3 regions of the Sporosarcina trichiuri genome follow, and region 3 is predicted to be linked to each of the others. Evidence: riboswitches for the same ligand, from Rfam matches in the RefSeq annotation. Region 3 holds a riboswitch; each other region holds the start of a gene.

Region 1 (4,189 bases), 1.2 Mb from region 3:
TCGCCCAGTTCGCAAGCCGGGGATTCGTCGTGTTCGCCCCGTATTACCGCGGCAACCGCGGCGGGGAAGGCCGCGATGAATTCGGCGGCGCGGATCTGCAGGATGCTGTCAGTGCAGTCGATGTCCTGAAACAGAGCACCAAATGGAAAGACGGCCGGATACACCTGTTTTCGTTTTCCCGCGGCGGTCTGATGGCGCTCTGGACAGCGATCCTCAGGGAGGATATCACTTCCACCGTCCATTGGGCGGGGGTGTCCGACGTCGTCTTCACTTACAAAGAGCGGGAAGACATGCGCAGGATGATGAAGCGGGTCATCGGCGGGTCCCCGAACAGTGCGCCGGATGCATACCGGGAACGGACAGCCTTGTTCCGAGTCGGTGAGATAGACGCACGTGTCCTGATCATCCACGGGCTGAAAGACGAGAACGTTTCGCCTGAGCAGTCCATCATGCTGGAGGACGCCCTCAGGGAAGCGCAGAAACCTGTGGAAACCTGGTATTTCCCGGACTACACCCACCATTTCCCTTCCTGGCACAATGCACAGATCGTCCGTGATCTGACGGATTGGATGAAAGCACAATAAAAGAACCTCCCGGCCGGGAGGTTCTTTTCGCTGCGTCAGAATCAGATGATCGGACCGCCTTTTTGGATGATCTCAGGTGAAACGTGATCGAATTTCTTGAAGTTCTCCTTGAACAGGTCCGCAAGCTCTTTTGCTTTGGCATCGTAGTCAGCCGGATTGCTCCAAGCGTTCCGCGGGTTCAGCACTTCGGCAGGCACGCCTTCGATTGCTGTCGGAATCTGAAGACCGAACGTAGCGGACGTTTCCGTTTCCGCAGTATCGAGCTCTCCGGACAGTGCTGCGCGCACCATCGTACGGGTATGCTTCAAGTCCATCCGTTTGCCGACACCGTATGCGCCGCCCGTCCAGCCTGTGTTGACCAGGAACACACGGGAGCCGTGCTCATCGATCTTCTTCCCGAGCATATCGGCATAGACCGTTGCAGGAAGCGGGAGGAATGGGGATCCGAAGCATGTCGAGAATGTCGCTTCCGGAGATGTGATGCCGCGTTCCGTTCCGGCGAGCTTGGATGTGAAACCGCTCAGGAAGTGGTACATCGCCTGCTCCTTCGTCAGCTTTGAGATCGGAGGGAGGACGCCGAACGCATCCGCAGTCAGGAAGATGATTGTTTTCGGGTGGCCTGCCACGGACGGCAGGACGATGTTGTCGATGTTGCCGATCGGATAGGCAGCCCGCGTATTTTCGGTCAGCGTGTTGTCATCGTAGTCCGGGATGCGTGTATCTTTATCGAGCACGACGTTTTCGAGAACTGTGCCGAATTGGATCGCACCATAGATTTCAGGCTCCTTCTCAGGGGAGAGGTTAATGCACTTCGCATAACATCCGCCTTCGATATTGAAGATGCCGTGATCCGACCAGCCATGCTCGTCATCACCGATCAGCTTGCGGTTCGCATCTGCTGAAAGGGTTGTCTTTCCTGTCCCGGACAAACCGAAGAATAATGCGGAATCGCCGTCTTCTCCGACGTTTGCTGAGCAGTGCATGGACAGGATCCCGTTTTCAGGAAGCAGATAGTTCATAACAGAGAAGATGGATTTCTTCATCTCTCCCGCATATTCGGTTCCGCCGATCAGGACGACTCGCTTTTCGAGGGAGATGATCACGAACGTCTCGGAATCCGTTCCATCGACTGCAGGATCCGCTTTGAACGAAGGGGCAGCCAGGATCGTGAACTGAGCCTCATGCGTCTTCAGTTCCTCTTCCGTCGGCCGGATGAACAGCTGGTGGACAAACAGGTTCTGCCAGGCATACTCGTTGACGACCTGGATGGAAAGTTGTGATGATTTGTCGGCACCTGCGAAGCCTTTGAAGACGAAGAGCTCATCTTTTGCTTTCAGGTGGCCGAGCACTTTGTGGTACAATGAATCGAAATGGTCCTCGGAAATCGGACGATTCACAGAACCCCAGTCGATGTTCTCTTTGGAAGGGGTCGCTTCCACTATGTAACGGTCTTTAGGTGAACGGCCGGTGTATTTACCGGTCTGCGCTGTAACGGCTCCATCGGCTGACAGCTTTGCCTCTCCGCGGGACACTGCCTTTTCAACCAATACAGGCACTGACGGCTGCATGGTGACGGTTGGTCCGGAAAGAAGCTCTTTGAGTCCATTATCAAGTTTCGCTGAAATCATAGGTCGATTACCGTCCTTTTCATTATAGCCCTCGATGGGGCGCTATATTTTGAATTAGTATAACACATTAAGAATAATAAACTATACTAATTGAAAACTCAAGTGAGAGATACGGAAAAATGTTTGACAACCGGTGTCTTTTTTCGTAGCATAGATAGTTGAACGGATACTCTTATCCCGAGCTGGCGGAGGGACAGGCCCTATGATGCCCGGCAACCTGCACAGACGTCCTTGTCTGTGAGAAGGTGCCAAACCTGAAGCAGGGATCACTCCCTGGACGATAAGAGTGAAAGGTGCCTGTAAACATATGCCTTTCCTCATGTATGCGATACGTGAGTGAGAGGCTTTTTCTATTATATGGTTCGCCTTTGTCCTTGGTACCGTTAACGTCGCTTCTCTTCAGGCGCGGGACGAAACTGGGAAAACGAGAGTACCGTATCACGAATCCGCTGCAGGGAAGCCTGCGGCTGAAGGAGGAAATCAGATGACTAATCGGCGGCTGTTCACTTCAGAGTCGGTAACGGAAGGCCATCCGGACAAAATGTGCGACCAGATTTCAGATGCGATCCTGGATGCCATCATCGCAGAGGATCCGAATGCACGGGTGGCATGCGAAACAACAATTACGACAGGTCTCGTGCTGGTGATCGGTGAAATCACGACGACGACCTATGTCGACATCCCGAAAGTGGTCCGGGAAACCGTCAAGGAGATCGGCTACACACGTGCGAAATTCGGCTTTGACTACGAGACATCATCCGTCCTGACGTCAATCGACGAACAATCACCGGATATTGCGGCGAGTGTGGATGTCGCCCTCGAAGCGAGGGAAGGGCAGATGGACGACGAAGAACTGGAAGCGATCGGTGCTGGGGATCAGGGCCTGATGTTCGGCTTTGCGTGCAACGAAACGGAAGAGCTCATGCCGCTGCCGATCAGCCTGGCGCACAAGCTGTCGCGCCAGCTCACGAAGGTCCGGAAAGACGAAACCCTCGATTACTTGCGGCCGGACGGCAAGACGCAAGTGACGATCGAGTATGACGGGGACAACCAACCGGTGCGTGTCGATACGATCGTCACATCGACACAGCACCACCCGGAGGTGACGCTCGAGCGCCTGCAGCACGATATCCGGCAGTATGTCATCGACGCGGTCGTGCCTGCGCATCTGCTTGATGAGGAGACGAAGTATTTCATCAACCCGTCAGGCCGTTTCGTCATCGGCGGACCGCAGGGGGATGCCGGCTTGACCGGACGCAAGATCATCGTCGACACGTACGGCGGCTATGCCCGCCACGGCGGCGGTGCCTTCTCGGGCAAGGATGCGACGAAAGTGGACCGCTCGGCTTCGTATGCGGCCCGCTACGTGGCGAAGAACCTGGTCGCTGCAGGGCTTGCCGACCGCTGTGAAGTGCAGCTTGCGTATGCAATCGGTGTTGCGAAACCTGTGTCGATCTCCGTGGATACGTTCGGCACCGGTCAGCTGTCCGAAGATGTACTGGTGGAACTCGTCAGGAAGCATTTCGATCTCCGGCCTGCCGGGATCATCAAGATGCTCGACCTGCGCCGTCCGATTTACAAGCAGACGGCCGCCTATGGCCACTTCGGCAGAACGGATGTCGATCTGCCGTGGGAACGCACCGACAAAGCGGAGACGCTGAGAGCAGGAGCGGTCCATGCCGGCCGGACGCTATGATGAAAAAAAGCAAGGCAGCGGAATAGTCGCTGCCTTGCTTTTGGTATAGGATGATCAGCTCTTCTGCTGCATCCGCTTATACGATTGTCCCTTTTCCACATAGCTCGCGGTGATACGCGCCATATCCGCCCGGTCCGCTTCGTTCAGCTCCCGTACGACTTTTGCTGGGGAGCCAAGTGCGAGCATGCCGGGAGGGATTGTTTTTCCCGGCGGCACCAGGCTGCCTGCGCCTAGGAATGCACCTTCTCCGATAACCGCGCCGTCCAGGACGATAGATCCCA
Region 2 (4,189 bases), 750 kb from region 3:
TTCACCACTTGCTTGATGCGGCTCGCTTTCGTCGCGATCAGCGTCTGGTAATTGACGATGTTGAGGAGTGCCGTCTCGATCAGCTGCGCTTCAGCCAGCGTCGTCTCCACGCGCATGATCGGCTCGTTGCCGAAGACGGTTTCCCCTTCCTTCATGGAATACAGATCCCCCGTGAATCGGACGCCTCTCAGATAGTCGAGGAAATCCTCCTTATAATGCAGCTCTTCCTTCAAGTAATCGATATCGCTGTCAGTGAACCGGAGCTTGCGTAAATAATCGAGCACCCGCTCGAGTCCTGCGAAAACGGCATACCCGTTGCCGAAGGGGAGTTTCCTGAAATACAGCTCGAAGACCGCCTTCTTGTCATGGATGCCTTCAGCCCAATACGTTTCCATCATATTGATCTGATACAGGTCTGTATGTAGTGCCCAGCTGTCATCTGTATACTTTGAGCTCACGTCTATTCGCCTCTTCCGATTTGTTCTGTAGGAATGCTTGTCCATCCCTTTACCCTTTTCAACCGATTTCCTAACTGCTTCAACTGAACAGTTTCAGGCCGGCTGCACTTGCAATGATGCATGCCAGAAACAGCATTCGTTTCCAGCCTGCGGATTCCCCGAACAGCAGGATGCCGATCAGGACGGCACCGGCAGCACCGAGCCCTGTCCAGATTGCATACGCAGTCCCCATCGGAATCGACCGCATCGCCAGCGACAGGAAAACGAATCCCCCGCCGAATGACACGATCAGCAGAGCAAGCCGTCCCAGTGTCTTCTTCTGTATGAACCAGTTGATGCACATGACTCCGAAAATTTCACCGAAGCTTGCGATCACGAGATATATCCACGCCACCTCATGCACCTCCCTCTTCCGCATCACTCGGACCGGTTGTCAGCTTGATGCCGATCACCCCGACCAGGATCAGCCCGATGAACAGCAGGCCGACCGGCTTCAAGTGTGTGCCGAATACAAGAGTATCGACCAGCACGATTGCCGCCGCCCCGCTGCCTGTGAACACCGCATAGACAGTCCCTGACGGAATCGTTTCGCATGCTTTGATGATGAAGAAAAAGCTGAAGATAATGGCAAGCGCTGTTCCTGCCCATTCAAGAGGTGTGTCTGCATGGCGGAGTCCGACGACCCAGAACACTTCAACGACCGCTGCAAGAACCACATAGATCCAAGCCAACTGAAAAACCTCCGTCCCTCTTTCCTTGCTATAGAGGAGTATACCAAACTTCTCAACAGGACAACTGTAAAATCATTGTTGCTTTCTTCCGCCGCGCATGATACTATCTATTTACAGTTTTCGAACAATTTAATAAACTTCTCATTCAGAGAGATGGAGGGACTGGCCCGATGATATCTCAGCAACCAGCCGTAACGGCCGAGGTGCTAACTCCAGGGAGTGCCGACTGCGCTCCGAAGATGAGAGCTGACATACTGTGTATTCAGAGAAGACCCTCATCTGCTTGGGGGTCTTCTTTTTTTCATTCAACAGCAGCCGGGTTGCCGGCAATAAACGATGAAGGCGGGATTTGAGATGACGACACAAACACAAACTGATGTACTGACTGCACTGGCAGCATTGAAATCGAAAGAGTGGGTGGATCTGACGCATACGTTCGGTCCGGACTCCCCTCATTTCTTCATGTTCGAGAACGCCGAGTTCAAGACGCTGTTCAGCCATGATGACGGGTTCTTCGCCCAGCAATTTTCGTTCGCGGGCCAATACGGCACCCATATCGACGCACCGATCCACTTCGTACGCGACACACGGTACCTGAATGAACTGGAACTGAAAGAACTTGTGCTGCCGCTGATTGTCATCGATCAATCGGAGAAAGCGGCAGCAGACCATGATTTCACCTGCTCGAAGCAGGACCTTCTCGCATTCGAAGAAGCAAATGGCCCGATCGAATCGGGTACGTTCGTCGCACTGCGGACGGATTGGAGCAAACGCTGGCCGGATGAAGCCGCTTTTTGCAACAAAGACGAGGACGGGAATAACCGGATTCCCGGCTGGGGTCTGGATGCACTGAAATTCCTGTTCGAGGAACGCGGTGTGAAAGCGGTCGGTCATGAAACGTTCGATACCGATTCAGCCGCGGATTTCAGGAGAAACGGCGCCCTCCATGGGGAATATTATGTCCTGGAACAGGATACGTATCAGGTTGAGCTGCTGACCAATCTCGACAAACTGCCGACGCGCGGCGCTGTCATCTTCAACATCGTGCCGAAGCCTGAAAAAGCGTCCGGCTTCCCTGTACGATCGTTCGCCATCCTGCCATAACAAAAACGCTCTGCCCGATCATCGGCAGAGCGTTTTTGTTATGCTTTCTTTCCGTGGATTTCCGTCATGCGCTCATAGAAATCGACGAAATTGCTGACGACCGAATCGAGGAATGCGACAGTCGGCTCATCCGTAAGCTCGTCGTCCTCGCTCAGCTTGTTATGGATCGAACCGATGTACACTTCGTTATTCGGTAGGATGAGCGGTGAAAGGCCGGGATTGGACAGGATCTCCCGCAAGTGGATCTGCGCCCGCACACTTCCGAACACGCCCATCGAGGAACCGACGATGAATGCCGGCTTATCGCGCAATGTCGCTTCCCCGCCGCGGGACAGCCAGTCGAGGGCATTCTTCAAAGCGCCCGGAATGGAGAAATTGTATTCCGGTACGGCGAAGAGGACAGCGTCCGAATCTTTGACATCTTCCTTGAACGCGCGAGCACCTGACGGCGGATCGTTCTCGATATCGACGGAAAACATTTCGACATCATTAATGGACACGGGTGTAATGTCAAGCTTGTCCGCATAGCGTTTCTGCATGAAATTGATAAGACGTCTATTGTAGGAAGCCGAACTTGTACTTCCGATGATCGCTTTTACACGAATTGGCATAGTGGAAAACTCCTTTTGATTTATCTTTATTTCAACATATTTTATCGTATCACGTTTTTCGGGCTGCCATAACTATTTTGCTCATCCTCCGCAGATTTATCCGCACTCCCTCCACAATATTGCCCGGGATGGTGATTTTCGGCCCACTTCTTCTGTCTTTTACATTATCGTTAAGAAGATTTAAATGGTTTCCATTAAAAATATGTTTACATTCCCTTAACATAGGGTATTAAACTATTACGCTTATTTTTAATGTTAACGATTTTTATATATATTGGAGGAGTGTAATATGGCAAAAACAATCTGTATGATTTCAGACCATGGCGATCCGCTGGCATCCCTGGGGACAAGTCAGGCTGGAGGACAGAATAATTACGTGAAGCAGCTGGCTTTGGCACTGGATGCCCGCGGGCATTCTGTCGATGTGTTTACACACTGGGCTGACGAAACGGCTCCTCAATTCGAATCGTTCGGACAGCGCTGCCGTGTCATCCGGGTGGCTGCCGGCCGGAAAGGGTTCGTCGCAAAAACGAAAATGATACAGCTCCTTCCCGCGTTTCTTGCTGAAATGCTGACTCTGCAGGATTTTTCCCGATATGATATTCTGCATACCCACTATTGGCTCTCCGGGCTTCTCGGAATACGCCTTACTGAAATGCATTCCATACCCTGGTTCCATACTTCCCATTCGCTCGCCGTTGCAAAAGAACAAGCAACGGGTGTGCGTGAAGCACGCCGTCTGAAAGCGGAACGGGAGATTCTCGCTTCCGCCACTACAGTCATCGCCACTTCACTGACGGAGAAAGCGCTGATCCAGTCGTCCGTGAAACAGCCTGCCCCCATCTCGGTCATTCCGATCGGTGTGGACAGTGCGTTCACGCCTGACAAGCCTTCTCCCCTCCAGCCGATGACATTCACCTTCGCCGGGCGTCTGGAGAAAACAAAAGGCATCTATACGCTGCTCCGCGCATTCAAGCTGTTAACCCATACCAACCTTCTATCCTCCCCAGTTAAGCTCCGTGTCATCGGCGGGGATGAAAAGCAGGTGGACCCGGTTACGAAGCAGCCGATCTCAGAGGAATTGAAGAAGGCGGTACAGGGGATCGAGGACCACGTCGAGTTTCTCGGCTGCCAGCCGCAAGACCGTCTGGCTAAGGAGTTCCGTGACAGTCTCGCCGTCATCGTCCCTTCCTATTACGAATCGTTCGGTATGGTCGCTGCGGAAGCACAGGCCTGCGGAAGCCCTGTCATCGCATCCAAAGTAGGCGGACTCGGCGACATCGTG
Region 3 (4,189 bases):
CTTCATCACCTCGGCGGACTCGGCGACATTCGTCCTCGGCATGCAGTCGACATACGGTTCGCTGACGCCGCCGAACAGCGTCAAGATCATCTGGGGGCTGCTGCAGTCCTCTATCGCGCTCGTACTGCTGTCCGTCGGCGGACTCGACGCTTTGCAAAATACGATCATCATTGCGGCACTGCCGTTTTCGTTCATCATCCTGCTGATGGTGTACTCCCTGTTCAAGGAGCTCGGCAATGAGTCGCTTCCGCACAGACACCATCATCGTAAATAAAGAACACCCGGGTTCCGAATGGGGAACCCGGGTGTTTTCTATTCAGACGCTGACCGGCGCCGCCTTTTCGATCGCCTGCTTCAGGTCGGCAATGATGTCATCCACGGACTCGAGACCGACTGACAAACGGATGAGTTCTTCAGTCACTCCTGAGTTTTTCAAGTCTTCCGCAGAGAGCTGCTGGTGGGTCGTCGAGGCCGGATGGATGATGAGCGACTTTGCATCGCCGACATTGGCCACATGAGACCACAGCGTGACGTTGTCGATCACCCGCCGGCCGGCATCGCGCCCTCCTTTGATCCCGAAGACGATCATGGAGCCGGCGCCGTTCTTCAGATACTTCTTCGCCTGTTCCGCTGTCGGATGGCTGTCGAGGCCGGTGAATGTCACCCATTCGACAGATGGATGCGAAGACAGGAACTCGGCCACTTGACGTGCATTCTCCCCGTGCCGCTGGATCCGCAGATGGAGCGTTTCCAGTCCCTGGAGGAAGTTGAAGGCACTGTCCGGATCGAGGCAGGGCCCGAAATCCCGAAGACCCTGTACCCGGAGTTTCGTCGCAAATGCAGCGTTTGCCGTGTCGATGCCGTACCGGAGGCCGTGATAGGATTCATCCGGTTCCGTGAAGCCGGGGAACCGGCCCTGTGTCCAATCGAATTTGCCTGCATCGACGACAACGCCGCCGATTGTAGTGCCGTGGCCGCCGATCCACTTCGTTGCCGAATGGATGACGACATCCGCTCCGAATTCGATCGGATTGCATCCGTATGGGGACGCAAATGTGTTATCGATCAGGAACGGAATGCCGTTTTCGTGGGCGATGTCCGCGACACGTTCGATATCGAGCACCTGCAGGCTCGGGTTGCCGATCGTTTCGGCGAAGATCCCTTTCGTCTTTTCCGTAATGGCATTCCGGAAGTTATCCGGATCGGCCGAGTCGACAAATTTCACGGTGATCCCGTATTTCGGCAGCGTGATCGCGAACAGGTTATAGGTGCCGCCATACAGATTGGCCGCCGCTACGATTTCATCCCCCGCTTCCGCGATATTCAGGATGGAGAAGGCGATGGCCGCCATTCCGGACGACAAAGCGACAGCCGCAGTACCGCCTTCCAGCAATGCAATCCGCTCTTCGAAAACGGCAACTGTCGGATTCGTGATCCGTGTGTAGATATTGCCGGCTTCCTGAAGGGCGAACAAGTTTCTTGCCTGCTCCGTATCCTTGAATACGAACGATGTCGTCCGATGAATCGGGACTGCACGGGAGCCTGTTGTCGGATCAGGCTGCTGGCCGCCGTGAAGCAGCTGTGTTTCGGGTTGAAGATTTGTCATATACCTAACCTCCGGAAAGTAGTTTTGATGGAACTGTGCACACCGGACGGGTGGGGGAAAACGAAAAAGCCCCCTTCTGAAAATAGAAGAGGACCGCCATTGCTGGCACTTCCCCTTATCTTTCAGATCACTGGATCTGTAGGAAGTAGCACCTTTGCAAGCTGGTATGCTTGCCGGTTGCCGGGCATCGCAGGGCCTAGTCCCTCCGCCGCTCTTGATAAGAGTTTGTGACTTATTCAGTTTTCCATCTTGGAAACGAGTATACACACGTAAAATCAGAAAGTCAACAGGTTACTCAAAATAATTTGACAGTTTCGTATTCAGCCAATCAACGCCGTGCCCGATCCTCTTCAAGGCGGCTGCTTCCGCAAATAGAAAAACCCGCATACCGGGCGTCATTGGACGCGGTATGCAGGTGACATTCATTACTCGGCAGCACCGTAGAAAATCTGGCCGCCATTCAAATCAACGATTTTGAGCATGTTCGTGCGTTTTACGAAGATGCTCTTGTACTGGCCGCGGCCATTCGCATCTTTCAGCAGGATTGTGCGGTTGTTGTAGTTATCGGAAACAACGGCAGGTGCCAGACCGCTAATGTCGACATGCGCAGCAAGTGTCTTGTACTCAGGCAGGCTGCTGATCGTGCTTGCCGGCTGTGCGGGTTTCTGGTCCGGTTTCGCTTCCGGAGCTGCTGTGTTTCCTGTCACTGTTGTCTGGAGCAGGACACCGCCGCCTTTTTGGCTGATGACTTTCAGAAGACCTGTCTTCTTCACGAACACACTCTTATACTGCGTACGTCCATAATTGTCGGAGAAAAGGATGACCCGGTTGGAAACATTGTTTTCCGTTACGCGTACCGTGAAGCTTGATGGATCGATGACGGAGGCGATTGATGCGTATTCCTCGAATCCTGTAATGTCCTGGTTCACTTGCTGGCTGTACGATACGTGCGAGTACGAACTCTGCCCGTCTGCCTGATGGCCGTGTGCGAATGTCGCCGCCTGGGCACCTCCTGCGGATAGCATCAGTGCGCTTACTGCTGTAATCAATGTTTTTTTCATCTTGTTCCTCTCCTTATCTTGTTGGGATGCTATTATCATAACCCCGCTGTCTGAGAGGAGACTGAGATGCAAATTAAGAGATGAGGAGAATTGTAAAGATGATTTCTAATGTTTACCCGGTTAAAAAAGAGCCATCGATCAGCGGCTCTTCACCAGCAGATCGACGGCTTCCTTGACCAGTGCCTCTTTGTCTTCCGGCGATCCGGACAGTTCCTGTTCTTCCATGCAGGCGATCAGGTTGCTGCTGACAATCACGCCGATCGTCCGGTCGATTCCCGAGCGCGAGGCCGACAGCTGGGTGACGACATCGCGGCAGTCATCTCCAGCTTCGATCATCCGCAGGACGCCGCGGATCTGGCCTTCGATCCGTTTCAGCCGGTTGACCACTTTTGCATCGTATTCCACTATACCGTCCCCTTCCTTTTCTCTTCACTCTATACCCCATCGCGTATTTCGTCAATGAAACAGTTGCATAGAAATGCTGATGGCGTGAAATTATTCGAATTATGTTATACTTGTCTCTGTACTTATTGTTTTTGAGAACCGATCAGACTCGCTTCTTCACTGATTGTAAAAATGAACGGCTCAGCTGTACGGCTGAGCGTGAACTGTCGGTAACGACGAGAGGAGGAATTCGTTTGGCTTTTCCGCGCAAGGAACAACCCGTCTCTGATTTCGTCTCCGCCCGCCATCCTGGTGAACAGATTTCATTCATGCGGCATGGCGTCCATGTCTCCGGCAGTATCCATAAAATACTGGATAACTCCGTCATTGTGGAAATTTCCGAAAGCGACGCTGTCCAGATCGGAGCAGCCTCCAATCTGACCGTGGTTGCCCATAAAAATTACACAGTAGTCTGATCGGTCATGTCACAGCGGCAGCGCATCTGCGTACTGCCGTTTTTGCTGTCTGTTTTTGCAGCATCACACACTCTTACAGAGTGATTCTTCCTATTTTGAAAGGGGATACTCCAGCTTATGAAAGAACAAGTCACTGAACGGTTCATCCGTTACGCAAAAATCAACACCGAGTCGGACCCGAACAGTCCATCGACTCCATCCACCGAATGCCAGTGGGACCTGCTGCATGTATTGAAACACGAACTCGAAGAACTGGAGATGGAAGAGATTACGCTCGATGGGAACGGCTATCTGTTTGCGACACTGCCGTCCAACACGGACAAAGATGTCCCGGTCATCGGTTTCCTTGCACACGTCGACACGTCACCTGACTATTCCGGCAAAGATGTGAACCCTCAGATCCACGAGAACTATGATGGCCGCGATCTGGTCCTCAGCGAAAATACGACATTATCAGCCGAGCTGTTTCCCGAGCTGAACAACTACACAGGCCAGACATTGATCACAACGGATGGCACGACGCTGCTCGGTGCGGATGATAAGGCAGGAATTGCGGAAATCATGACAGCGATGGCGTATTTGCAGTCACATCCTGAAGTGAAACATGGCAAACTGCGGGTCGCCTTCACACCGGATGAGGAAATCGGACGGGGACCCCATAA

What was found. Region 3 has a riboswitch for S-adenosylmethionine ahead of QWT68_RS11325 (O-acetylhomoserine aminocarboxypropyltransferase/cysteine synthase family protein). Riboswitches for the same ligand answer to the same signal wherever they lie in the genome.
Region 1: another riboswitch for S-adenosylmethionine. It lies ahead of metK (methionine adenosyltransferase); the one in region 3 lies ahead of QWT68_RS11325 (O-acetylhomoserine aminocarboxypropyltransferase/cysteine synthase family protein).
Region 2: another riboswitch for S-adenosylmethionine. It lies ahead of QWT68_RS15280 (cyclase family protein); the one in region 3 lies ahead of QWT68_RS11325 (O-acetylhomoserine aminocarboxypropyltransferase/cysteine synthase family protein).

The regions. Positions count from the first base shown of each region.
Region 1 covers NZ_CP129119.1:389,533-393,721, forward strand. Annotated here, with positions in the region: gene QWT68_RS02275 (alpha/beta hydrolase family protein) at 1-584, shown strand, start outside; gene pckA (phosphoenolpyruvate carboxykinase (ATP)) at 626-2,212, opposite strand; SAM riboswitch class I at 2,382-2,499, shown strand; gene metK (methionine adenosyltransferase) at 2,697-3,908, shown strand; gene QWT68_RS02290 (gamma carbonic anhydrase) at 3,963-4,189, opposite strand, start outside.
Region 2 covers NZ_CP129119.1:2,994,130-2,998,318, reverse strand. Annotated here, with positions in the region: gene QWT68_RS15295 (nicotinate phosphoribosyltransferase) at 1-458, opposite strand, end outside; gene QWT68_RS15290 (DMT family transporter) at 538-852, opposite strand; gene QWT68_RS15285 (DMT family transporter) at 854-1,189, opposite strand; SAM riboswitch class I at 1,328-1,435, shown strand; gene QWT68_RS15280 (cyclase family protein) at 1,544-2,293, shown strand; gene QWT68_RS15275 (NADPH-dependent FMN reductase) at 2,332-2,904, opposite strand; gene QWT68_RS15270 (glycosyltransferase) at 3,194-4,189, shown strand, end outside.
Region 3 covers NZ_CP129119.1:2,242,116-2,246,304, forward strand. Annotated here, with positions in the region: gene QWT68_RS11320 (glycine betaine uptake BCCT transporter) at 1-274, shown strand, start outside; gene QWT68_RS11325 (O-acetylhomoserine aminocarboxypropyltransferase/cysteine synthase family protein) at 317-1,606, opposite strand; SAM riboswitch class I at 1,719-1,830, opposite strand; gene QWT68_RS11330 (hypothetical protein) at 2,032-2,667, opposite strand; gene QWT68_RS11335 (metal-sensitive transcriptional regulator) at 2,806-3,072, opposite strand; gene QWT68_RS11340 (DUF2187 family protein) at 3,306-3,527, shown strand; gene pepT (peptidase T) at 3,645-4,189, shown strand, end outside.